DNA from 3 places in the Clostridium carnis genome. Region 3 is predicted to be linked to each of the others. Evidence: riboswitches for the same ligand, from Rfam matches in the RefSeq annotation. Region 3 holds a riboswitch; each other region holds the start of a gene.
The links. A riboswitch is a leader RNA that binds a small molecule or an ion and turns the genes downstream of it on or off. The one in region 3 is predicted to bind lysine.
Positions count from the first base shown of each region.

Region 1 (4,256 bases), 1.6 Mb from region 3:
ATTTTACTTCCATGCTTCCTGTTACCTTAGATTTTTCACTTAAATGAAAAGATCCTTTAGCTTCTTCAGTTTTAAAGTATACATTTCCTTCAATTGTAGCATCCTCTAGTTTTACACCATTTTTTTCAATATATACATCGCCTTTAATAGTTCCACCTTCAATTTTAGCATTTTCATCTTTTATTATTAATTTAGGAGTAGTTAAAGTGTACGTAGCTTCTATTGTCTTATCTTCAGCTTTTTTATATAATGCTAAAACACGTGAAGTAGGAACCTTTTTACTTATATCTTCTTTATCAGCTTTATATAATCCACCTTCTAAAACTACATCTTTATTTGTACTTACATCTTTTTCTAATATTATAATCCAACTTTCTTTAGATGCTTTTTCTAAAGTTGCTTCATCAGTTACTCTTGATGGAGAAGTAACTACATCTGGAGCTTCATCTGTAATTTGTGGAGTTTTTTCATTATTTTGTACTTCTTCCTTAGTTGTTTTACCACACCCAACTAATAAAGTAACTCCAAGGATTAATGATAAAATAAGTGATCTAAATTTCATTTTAAATTCCTCCTTAATTTTCTTGCTCAAAAATAATTTACCCCTAAATTAAAAATTTATTTATTTAAAACTAAAAAAGGCAGATTCGTATTATACTAAATCTGCCTTTGTATTTCAGTTAATATTAAATATTCTTATAATTATATTTCTAATTACTAATTTTATTTTTGTGATGATTATATATATAAAATGGAACTCCTAGTAACATTAATATAAATCCCCACATTACAGTTTCAGCACCTGATCCATATATAGTCCATATTGTATAAACAAATGCTAATATTGGAATCAAAGATTTTTTTATAAATATTCTAAAGTTAAATTCTTTATGTCCCTTAAACATTAACATTATTTCTGCTGCTGCTGTTAGTAAATAAATTGGTAAAAATGCTAACGTTGCAAGTATTGTTATAAATGTAAATGCTGATACCATACTTTTTTGATAGTTCATTACTAAAAGTATATTTACTAAAATAGATCCTGTTATTAAAGCTTTTGCTGGTGTTGCATACTTTGGATGTAATTCTCCAAAGTATTTTGGAAATACTCCATCTTCCCCTGCTGCATAAGCAACTCTCGCTGTAGATAATAACCATCCTATAGTAGGTTCCTAATATACATACAATTACTGCTATAGTTAATGGTTTTCCTATTGATGTTCCTAATATATTAGTTAGTATATCTGTAAGTGGTGCTGAACTTGCTGCAAGTTTATCATTAGGCATAGCTCCCATACTAGCAATACTTATTAGTATATAAATAATAGATGCAATTAACATACCATAAATAGTACTCTTTTTTACATTTTTTTCTGGATTACTAATTTCTCCTGCCGTAACTGTAGCACTTTCAAGTCCAACAAAAGCCCATAAAGTTGAAGCTGCAGCTAATGGTACTGTATTTAATCCCTTTTCTGCTGGTAATAAAGGCATTAAATTTGATGAATCAAAATTTAAAAATGCTACTATTATAAATAATGCAAAAAATACTATTTTAAAAACAGTTGCAAAAGATTGAATCTTTCCTGCTTTTTTTACACCTACTATATTTATTATAGTAAAAATCCATAATATTGAACTTGTATAAATTATAGATATTATTGGTTTATTAAGAGCTGGTATTACAGCTGCACTATAACTAGATAATGCTACTATTATAGCCGCATTCCCTATCCAAGAACCATTCCAATAAAGCCATGCACTTAAAAAACCTACAAACTCCCCAAAAGCTTCTTTAGTATATTGATATGCTCCACCTGTAGCTGGATATTTAGAACCAAGATTTGCAAAAGAAATTGCTATTAATATTGATCCAATTGATGTAATTCCCCATGCTATTAATGTGGCAAAAGGCCCTGATACCTCTGCAAGAGTTGCCGGTAACATAAATACCCCTGAGCCTATCATATTTCCACAAACAAGCATTGTAGCCATAAATAAGCTAATTTCTTTTTTTAAATTATTGTTTTTCATATGTTTTCTTCTCCTATGTTTTAAGATAAAAAAATAGGCTCAAAGACTATTCTTCGAGCTTGTACTTGGTATAAAACTTTTACAAACACAAAGATAGCGCTTCACAATATTTATTGTGACAGTTTTGTATATATTTTATACAAACCCAATGTAAAATCTTAAAGCTTAAATCTTACACTTCGGCATCAATACCTTTTACATTATCTCTTCGTGCTTAACTCCTTAATGTTACTCTTTATTGATGCAACCTCTATCTTACCTATTATATTTTCACATGCTATTGTAACAAATATCTAAAAAAAGTCAAAGGCATTATTTTCAAGTATTTAATTTAACCCTATAATATCTTATAATTTAACTTCCAGCACTTTCATATACTCTTATACCACTTAACCAAATAAAATAAGCTACTATAATTGATATTAAGCTAACTACACAAGGTAAAATAACTCCTGTTTTAAAACTTCCCTTTCCTATAAAATAAGCGCCTGGAAAATATCCAGTAAAAGCAAATGGAATTATAAATGTTAAAATAAATTTAATTCCTGAATTATATATTTTTATAGGATATTTAGCAAAAGAACTTATTTGATATGCCATAAATAAATATGACTGTGCAAATTTAACCCAAAAAGCTAAAGAAGTTGTTGCGAGCTTTATAGCTGTATATATTAAAGTGGCACAAAAAACAGTAAAAACAAATAAAGTAACTACCTTTATATTATAATTAATTCCAAGTTTACTTGATGATATTCCAACTAAAGAAACTCCTATTATAATTTCCCCAAAACCATCTGGTTGAAAACTTTCTGAAATAACTTGAAATAAAGGATTTAAAGGTCTTAATAAATATTTATCAAATTCTCCCTTAACTATTGTTTTCCAACTAAATATCCATAAATAATCTGTAAATACATGATCTATCCCTCTAGGTATTTGAGCAAAACCATATATAAATAATATTTCATAAAAACTCCATCCTTCTAAAGTTGGTATTACATTAAATATAAGTCTAATAAAAATTACTCCTGTAAATTGTACAAGGATAAACCCAATAAGTCCTAATATAAAATCTGTTCTATATTCCATTAAACTTTTAATATATTGCTGCAAAAACTTAAAATATAATCTTATATATTTCCACATGATCTACCCTCCTAAAATAGTTAATTCTTTAATTAATGATTTCCACATACTTCTAGCTATAAAAGCTAAAACACAAACCCATATTAGCTGTATAAACATAGCATTTATACTTTCCATATATGTTAGTTTTCCTAAATAAATCATACTTGGAGTATAAATCATAGAGCCAAATGGAAGAATATTAAAAATATTTTGTAACCAATTTGGAAAGAAGGTAATTGGAATTAATGCTCCTGAAAGCAACTGGATTATAGCCTGCATAATTTGTGATAATCCCCACATATTTGTTATTTTAAAAGATAAAAGACCAAAGGCATAACTATAATAAAAACTAATTATAAACCCTAAAAAGATACTTATAAAATAAAAAATAATATTAAGTAAATTAATATTTCCAGTATATTTAAAAAACAAAAATGTAACTGCAAAAAATCCTATTATAAAAACTACAATAAAGTTATATAATAAATTTCCTAAACCTTCAAATAGCATTCTTTTTTCAAAATTTATAGGTCTAATTAAATTTATAGCAATTGATCCATCTTTAACTTCTCTGCTTATTAAATGAGCTACATCAGCATTTACTATTGCACCTGTAATAAAAGAAATAAGAACATAAATAATCATTTCATTAAGTGTAAATCCATTAATTATATCTACTTCTGAACTACTATATATTGCTTTCCAAAGATAGTATGTTACTGCAAGTATCATTAATTCTCCAAAGAAAAATATAATAGCATTAGCTCTATATGATAAATTTCTTTGAAAAGAATTTCTTGCAAATGTTAGATATGATTTTACTCCTTTAAACTTACTCATATCTACACCTCATTTCTATAAATCTTCTTTATAATATCCTCTATACTAGTTTCTTTTATTGAAAAATCTATTATTTCATAATTTTTCATTATGTAAGCTATTATTTCTGAAGATGACACTTTATTTTTATTAAACTTAATTATTAGCCTATTCTCGTTTTCCTTTAGCTCTAACTCTTCACTATTTAAATTAAACTTCTTATTAATATTCATATTAGATAAATGTTTTATATTTTTTATTTGAAATTCAAGCTT
Region 1 covers NZ_BAAHYS010000001.1:2,561,568-2,565,823, reverse strand. Annotated here, with positions in the region: gene ACYQ1T_RS12360 (hypothetical protein) at 1-562, opposite strand, end outside; partial or broken gene ACYQ1T_RS12355 (APC family permease) at 711-2,034, opposite strand; lysine riboswitch at 2,121-2,295, opposite strand; gene ACYQ1T_RS12350 (ABC transporter permease) at 2,389-3,180, opposite strand; gene ACYQ1T_RS12345 (ABC transporter permease) at 3,184-4,002, opposite strand; gene ACYQ1T_RS12340 (ABC transporter ATP-binding protein) at 4,005-4,256, opposite strand, start outside.
Region 1: it holds a riboswitch for lysine, as region 3 does, so the genes downstream of both, ACYQ1T_RS12355 (APC family permease) here and lysA (diaminopimelate decarboxylase) in region 3, are expected to answer to the same signal.

Region 2 (4,256 bases), 290 kb from region 3:
GATCACTACTTGGTATTATATAATGAGTTATATTATTTTTTTTCATTATTTGTCTTAGTTTATTTATATTTTCCATTCTATTGCCCCCTTAATTTTCATAATATAATTATACATTACATATCAGTAATTATATTATATATTCTGTTTATTTAAAATTTATTTTATATTCTGAAAACTTTGTTGAATAGTGAGATTTTTTTTTATATAATTTAATATATGGTATTTAAAAGGAGGAACTTATATGGGAGACTTATTGAAATTCAAAAAATTTTTAGTAGAGGCTAAACAAAATACTTATGCTTCTGGTATAAAAAGAGAAGAGCCTTCTAGGCCAAGCTCTAAAGATTATGCTTTTAAAAAATATAATTACTACTATCTAGATAGCTATGTTGGTAATAAAAATTTCATTGGTGAAGAATTAATTTGGCATAATGAAAAGGTTTGTTGGGGAATGAATTATAAAGGACAACTTTTAACTGATGATATTCCAAGTGGATTTTCTTCTTTTTTAAAGAAGGCATTAAAAAATGTTAGCTCTGAATCACCTTTTAGAGGTCCAAAATATTTAGAGGATGATGATTTTATATATGAATGTAACTGGGATGGAGATGTTAGTTCTTTTAACGGAGTAGAAACTATAAAACATAATGGCAATGAAATATTTAAACTTCACTTCCATGGTGGAAAACTTCATTAAATTGAAAAAGGTAGAAGAGTTTTATTCTTCTACCTTTTGGTTTATTAAGCTTAATTATATTTTAAATCTAATTCCTATATATTATAAAAATTTTTTGTATATATTTTCTAGTTATTCTGCTTTTACTTCTACTTTCTTTCCTAACAATTGAACCCCTATAAATACTGCTAATAAGGATATTGGTAAAACAATATACCATGGTAATCCAAATCCTGCTGGTATATATCCAAATACTACTGTTATAGATGCTATAAATAATGAATACCACATTTGTGTCTTAACGTGAGCTATATGATTACATCCAGCTCCCATTGAAGAAAGTATAGTTGTATCTGATATTGGTGAGCAATGATCCCCAAATATTGCTCCTGTTAGTACGGCACTTGTACTTACTATAACATAACTCATATCTGGATTTATTGAATATGCTAGTGGAATTGCTAGTGGCATTAATATCCCCATAGTTCCATATGCTGTTCCCGTTGCAAATGATATTACTGCTCCAAGCATAAATATTAAACTTGGTAATAAGAAATATGGAAGTGATCCTGATAACATAGAAACTAGATATTTTGCAGTTCCTAAATCTTTAATTACTGATCCTAATGACCATGCTAATATTAATATAACTCCAGTTATAATTAATGGTTTCATTCCATCTATCCAAGTGTCAATAGCTTCTGATAAAGTAAATATTTTTTTAAATACTCCCATTGCTATAGCTACTATACTAGCTATTAATGCAGATTGGAATAATGCTACTGAAGCATCTGAATTACCAAAAATCTTTTGTATTGCTTCAAGGGATGTTGGTGAATTAGTTATTAATTGCTGTATAGCTATATCTTCTCCCCCCATTATAGTAGTATATCCACTATAATAGAAACAAATTAATGCTGTAATTACTAAAGTTCCTATTGGAATTATAGCATTCCATACACTTAATTTAACGCCTTCTTTTGGCTCTAGATCTGAATTATCAAGTGTATTTTTATTGTCTTCTATAGCAACTTCATCTTCTAAATGAAGCTTTCTTCTTCTTGCTGCTATTTCAGCTTTATACATTGGTCCAAAATCCTTTAAAAGTAATGATGTTATAAATACAAATGCTATAATTAATATGTTATAGAATCTATATGGTATTGTTTGTAGGAATATTCCAAAAGCATCTACTTGTTGACCTATTCCATTTGCAAACGCATCATTTATTAAACCAACCTCAAGTCCTATCCATGTTGAAATAATAGCTAGTCCTGCTATTGGTGCTGCCGTAGCATCAATTATAAATGCTAATCTCTCTCTAGATATATTCATTTTATCTGCTACTGGCTTCATTATAGGTCCAACTATTAATGAATTTGCATAGTCATCAAAAAACACTGCTATTCCTAATAATAAAGTTACCATTTGAGCACTTCGAGCAGTTTTAGCTTTTTTAGCTAATGCCTCAGCAATAGCTTTAGCTCCACCCATTTTAGCTACTAAATGAATAACACCTCCAATAGCTAATACTTGTAATATAATACCTGCATTCCATGGATCTGCAAGAGAATTTAATGCTCTAGAAACAAAATCTATGAATGATTGAATAAAAGCCCCCCCCAAACTATTATTAGTTAACTGCACTAAAAAAGTTCCTGATAATACCCCAATAAATAATGATATTATAACGTTCTTAGTTAAAAATGCTAACACTATGGCAATTATTGGTGGTATTAAAGTTAGTAACCCATAATGATCTGCATTTTTAGTTGCCGCATCTACCTCCGCTGCAAAAACTACCGATGTCGATAGAACTAACATCATAATAGTCATCAAAAATACCCTTAAATTTCTGTTGTTTTTCATTTTAATTTCTCCCTTCTAATTATTGTGAATAATTAAAAAGTAGTAAAAAAGAGCCTTGAGTTTTCACTCAAGGCTCTAGATATACTTCAAATAATATACTAAAAAATCCTCAAATAATAGCTCACCACAAAATTTTGTGACAGTGTTGCACATATTTTATGCAACCCCAGCTATACAACCTTAAAGCATTAGTTGTATGCTTCGGCGATAACTCCTTTCCTACTAAATCTTAGTGCTTACCTCATTAGCAGTACTATTAATTAACGCGCCTCTACTCTTTTTATTATTCACGTTTAATTAAATTATATAGATATTATTACTTTCATGCAATATCTCTTATTACATATTCAGAAAATTTTAACATTTAAAGCTTAATTACTTTTCATAAATGCTTCTATGTCCTCTACTGTTTTTATCATATTTTTTGTTAAGATATCATAGCCATCTTCCGTTATAAGTATATCATCTTCTATTCTTATACCTATACCCTCTTCTTGTATATAAATTCCCGGTTCAACAGTATAAACCATTCCAGCTTCAAATGTTACATCTCTATTTGGCATATCTGAATCATGAGTATCCATTCCTAAACTATGTCCTATACTATGATAATAATACTTTGTAACATCTTCTTTATTTGTTATTAAACCTAGTGAAATACACTCATCTGCAATCCAATCCTTAGCCTGTTTATTAAGTTCTAAAAATTTCACTCCTGGCTTCATTGACTTAATTACCTTTTCATTAACTCTTAAAACAGCATTATAAACTTCTTTTTGTCTATCAGAAAATACTCCATTTATAGGAAATGTCCTTGATATATCTCCATTATAGTAATTATGTTGAGCTCCTAAATCAAATAAAATTAAATCTCCATCTTTTAATTCTGAATTATTATCAACATAATGAAGTATTGTTGCATTTTCCCCTGCAGCTGCTATTGTTTTAAAGGCAAAATCTTTAACTCCATTACTCTTACAAACAAAATCAAAATATGCCTCTAATTCATACTCTTTTAATCCAGCCTTTGAGCTCTTCATTAACAGATTTACACCCTCTATTGTAATATCTATAGCTTTTTGTATTTCAGCTATCTCTTCTTTTGTTTTTACAAGCCTATATCTAGATATAATACTATAAATATTCTTTATATTTAATTGTGGATATTTCCTGCATATTTCCCTAGAAAACTCCTCTGAAATACTTAATCTTGAACTATAGTTATCTCTTTCTAAATCTAAATATAAATTTAATTCTTCTCTTTGTGATATTATTCTATTTATAAAAGAGTCTATATTACTTTTATAATCAACATCGTTAATTTCACAAACATCAAATACTTCTTGTTTTCTTATAGATTTGCCTTCCCATTTTTCAGCTATTGGATCTATATCCTTTATAAATAACTTGGAATTTTTCTCTCCATTTATTTTACTCATAACTAAAATATGATTTTCTTCCGCTATTCCTGTTAAATAATAAAAATTTCTATTTGGAGTAAACTGATATTTTTCGTCTGCAGTTTTTTTAGGTGCATTTCCTGCAAACAATATGACAATAGAATTATCCTTTATATCATTTAATACTTTTTCTCTATTATTTTTATAAAATTCCTTATTCAAAGTTCACATCCCCTTTTTTCCTCCATAGCTAGCAACTTAACACTAACTACGTTTTTTAATGATTTTAATGTATTTACTAAGTGCCTTAA
Region 2 covers NZ_BAAHYS010000001.1:1,213,647-1,217,902, forward strand. Annotated here, with positions in the region: gene ACYQ1T_RS05615 (aminopeptidase P family protein) at 1-76, opposite strand, end outside; gene ACYQ1T_RS05620 (DUF5680 domain-containing protein) at 242-697, shown strand; gene ACYQ1T_RS05625 (Na+/H+ antiporter NhaC family protein) at 809-2,545, opposite strand; lysine riboswitch at 2,655-2,827, opposite strand; gene ACYQ1T_RS05630 (aminopeptidase P family protein) at 2,917-4,167, opposite strand; gene ACYQ1T_RS05635 (ACT domain-containing protein) at 4,164-4,256, opposite strand, start outside.
Region 2: it holds a riboswitch for lysine, as region 3 does, so the genes downstream of both, ACYQ1T_RS05625 (Na+/H+ antiporter NhaC family protein) here and lysA (diaminopimelate decarboxylase) in region 3, are expected to answer to the same signal.

Region 3 (4,256 bases):
TTTCTTTTCTTTTAAATTTAACTTATAATCTTTTTCTGAGTTTTCATCATCCTCTATATTAACATCTAAGGATTTAGATATATATAGATCATTTTTAGAATTTTTCTTCTCCATTAATCTTCCCACAAACCTTTCACGATTTTTTCTATTCTTTCTTTTCTTATTCTAGTTTCTACTTCATCAAGAATAAATTTATTCCCTTTTTTAATTAATATATCTCCCTCTTTTATATTATCTGTTAATTCTTTTTTATCTATATTAATAATTTTATTATTAGGTGCTTCTAAAACTATATATTCACCTTCAATTCTATCTACAATAAAAAGTTGTTTTTCCATATAATATAACAATCCTGTTGTTATTCACCTCTCTTTTTTTATACTTATATTTTAGTATAACACATTTGATTTAAATTTAAATATCAGCTTTGTGTCAGTTAAATTTTTTTACACATTATTAAAATAAAAAGCTATTTGATAAAATAAAAATCAAATAGCTTTTGCTTTATTTTAAGCTTATATAATACTTTCTATAGCTCTCCTTCTAATAATTCTTCATAACTTTGTCTTTTAACAACAACTTTTGCCTCTCCGTTTCTTACAAATATAACTGCTGGTCTTAAATTTTTATTATATTTATTAGACATTGAAAATCCATATGCTCCTGTTGAAAATACTGCTAATATATCTCCACTCTCAGCTTTTTGTATTTTAATATCTTTTAAAAGTATATCTCCTGACTCACAACACTTGCCTGCTATTGTTACTTTTTCTGTTAATTTATCATTTACTTTATTAGCAATAACAGCTTCATACTTTGCACCATATAATGCTGGTCTAATATTATCTGTCATTCCTCCATCTACAGCTACATAAGTTCTTATATCAGGTATCTCTTTTATAGATCCTACTGTATATAATGTAGTCCCTGCATTAGCGACAATTGATCTACCTGGCTCTATAGTTAAAATTGGTCTTTTAAGACATAACTTTTTACATACTTCATCTACTCTATTTAATATTACATTGCAATATTCCTCAGTTTCCTTTGGCTTATCACCTTCTGAATAATAAATACCAAAACCTCCACCTAAATCTAACTCTTCAATTAAATGTCCTGTTTCTTGCTTGATAGTATTAATAAAGTTTAACATAACTTCTGCTGCATCACCAAAGGGTTCAGTTTCAAAAATTTGTGATCCTATATGACAGTGTAACCCTACTAGTTCAATGTTATCAAATTCTAATGCAGTTTTAACTGCATCTAAAATTATATTACCAACTGGCGCAAACCCAAACTTAGAATCTATTTGTCCTGTCTTTATATAATCATGTGTGTGAGCCTCTATACCTGGAGTTAACCTTAGGTATATCTTTTGAACTTTTTTATACTTTCTGGCTATTGTATTTACCTTTTCAAGTTCTAAAAGATTATCAACTATAAATCTACCAACTCCAAGTTTTACTCCCAGTTCTATTTCATCTATTGTTTTATTGTTTCCATGAAAATATATATTTTCCAATGGAAATTCTGCCTTATAAGCAGTATATAACTCTCCCCCTGAAACAACATCTAAAAAAAGCCCCTCTTCTTTTATTAACTTGCACATTGCTACTGTTAAAAATGCTTTTCCTGCAAAGGCAACTCTATTTCCAGTTTCTCTACATTTAAAATTTTTATAATAGCTTCTACAGGTATCAATAATTAATTGCTCATCCATTACATATAATGGAGTTCCATAATTCTTTGCTAGCTCCTTTGCACTAATACCTCCAATTACTAAATCATTTCCTTTACATCGACTTGCCCCAAATAGTCTCATAATTTACCTCCATTTTAACTATCTATTTTTTTAATAATAAAAAATCCACTACGGAATTATCCATAGTGGTAGACTTACATAAGTTTAATGATAGCTATAATTATGTTAGTATTTTATTTATAAATACTTTTAGGTATTTACCTAATTCATAATTTTGCAATTTAATGCCATTGTAGCTCTCCACTTACGTGACAGTTATGTATATATTATATACATACCCAGAAATAACTTTTAGCATTGATATCTCTTCGGCTATTATCCCTTTCTCTATGCCTCGAAGCCTGCCGGCTAATCATAGATACTCTTTATAACAGCTCCTCTACCTTGGTAATTCTTTTAAAGTGAGAAACTAAATTTTATATTTAATCTCTTAAATCTTTCTATTAATATTATTATACACTTTTTACAAAATTATTCTATATTTATTTTCAGAATTTTTTTTTTATTAAGTAACTTTCATTCACCTCTATATTTATCCATTAACTCTCCCATTTTTTCTCCTGATGATGGTGGGGTATATGTTATAGCATTAGCTCCAGCTTCTATTGTTTCAATAATTGTCTCCTCTGTTGGTCCACCAGTTGCCATAATGGGGAATATAGGGAATTCTTCTCTTATTTTTCTAACTATTTTAGGTGTATTTTTCCCACCTGATACATTAAGAATTGTTGCTCCAGCATCAATTCTTTCTCTAATATTCTCACATTCTGAAACTACCGTTACAATTACTGGTATATCAATAGTTTCTCTAATACTTTTTACTATTTCATTTGATGTTGGTGCATTAACTACAACGCCCATTGCTCCTTTAAACTCTGCATCTAGGGAAAGGTTAACAACTCTCTTGCCTTGTGTTATTCCTCCTCCAACGCCACAAAATACTGGAACATCAGCAGCCATTACTAAAGCTTGTGTTATTAGAGGCTGAGGAGTAAATGGATAAACTGCTATTATAGCATCTGCATTTGTATTTCTTATAATAGCAACATCTGTAGTAAACAATAACGATTTTATTCTCTTACCAAAGATTTTTATTCCAGTGCAATCTCTTATACAAGTTGGCACTTCAACTACATGACTTCTTAATATCCCCTTAATTTCTGGTACTTGTTTGGTCTTTTTAACTTCCATATGCTCCCCCTATTGCTTATGATTTTTAATTATTTACCACTTTATATTTCCAATTTATATTATACTACTTTATAATTATATTTAAAGATATTACTTGCAATTATATATGTATAATAATTGTATCTAAATATATTATTTTTAATAAAACAATACCTACGAATTTTACACAAATCAAAGGTATTTATCAACTATAATTTTTTACTTTTAATAATTATTTTTCAAACAATACTATACAAGAGAGGTGATTTCTAATGACTTTAAAAAAGAAACTCTATCCCCCATATATCGTATTGCTAATAATGTATTTATTTTTTATTATTTTTGCACTTTTTATAGACTCACCCAAGGAGATTTTTAATGGCTTAAAGTCTATAATATTTACTCCAGACATTTTAATTACAGATTATTTTGAAGTTGGAGGCATTGGTGCAACTTTAGTAAATGCAGCTTTAACAAGTAGCATTTCTATTTTAATACTTGTATGTATAGGTATAAAACCAAATGGGTCTACTATAATGGCCTTATGGTTAATGACAGGCTTCTCTTTTTTCGGTAAAAATATATTAAATATTTGGCCAATAATCATAGGAACATATTTATTTTCAAAATATCAAAAAGAACCATTTTTAAATTATGTTTTAGTTGCTCTTTTAGCTACTTCTCTTGCACCAACAGTTAGTCAACTTAGTTTTACAGGGCATTTTTCAACATTTCAAGGTATAGTTCTAGGGTATTTAATTGGGATTTTTACAGGATTTATTTTAGCTCCTATAGCATCCCATTGCATTAAATCTCATAATGGGTATAATTTATATAATATAGGCTTTGCTGGTGGATTATTTGCTACTTTATTAATGTCTATATTCCGTGGTTTTGGAATTAATTTTGAAACAAGACTTATTTGGCATACTGGCTCTAATATTAAATTCACAATATTTTTAACTATAATATCTGTATATTTAATAATTATTGGGTTAATTTTTAGTAATAAACCTAAAGAAAAGCTTATTGAAATAAATAAGCAAACTGGTAGGCTAGTTAGCGACTTTTTCCTTCTCTTTGGAGAAGCTTCTTATATAAATATGGGAATACTTGGACTATTTTATACACTATTTGTAATTCTTATTAAAGGAGATTTAAATGGTCCTACAATGGCAGGTATATTTACAATTATGGGATTTGGCTGCTTTGGAAAACATTTAAAAAATACAATACCTATAGTTTTAGGTGCTTGTATTGCATCTTATTTTCATGTAGCTCCTATGAATTCGCCTACTTTATTATTATCTATTTTATTTTCCAC
Region 3 covers NZ_BAAHYS010000001.1:922,130-926,385, forward strand. Annotated here, with positions in the region: gene lepB (signal peptidase I) at 1-114, opposite strand, end outside; gene ACYQ1T_RS04260 (DUF3006 domain-containing protein) at 114-338, opposite strand; gene lysA (diaminopimelate decarboxylase) at 530-1,822, opposite strand; lysine riboswitch at 1,988-2,152, opposite strand; gene ACYQ1T_RS04270 (hydrolase) at 2,279-2,953, opposite strand; gene ACYQ1T_RS04275 (DUF1576 domain-containing protein) at 3,253-4,256, shown strand, end outside.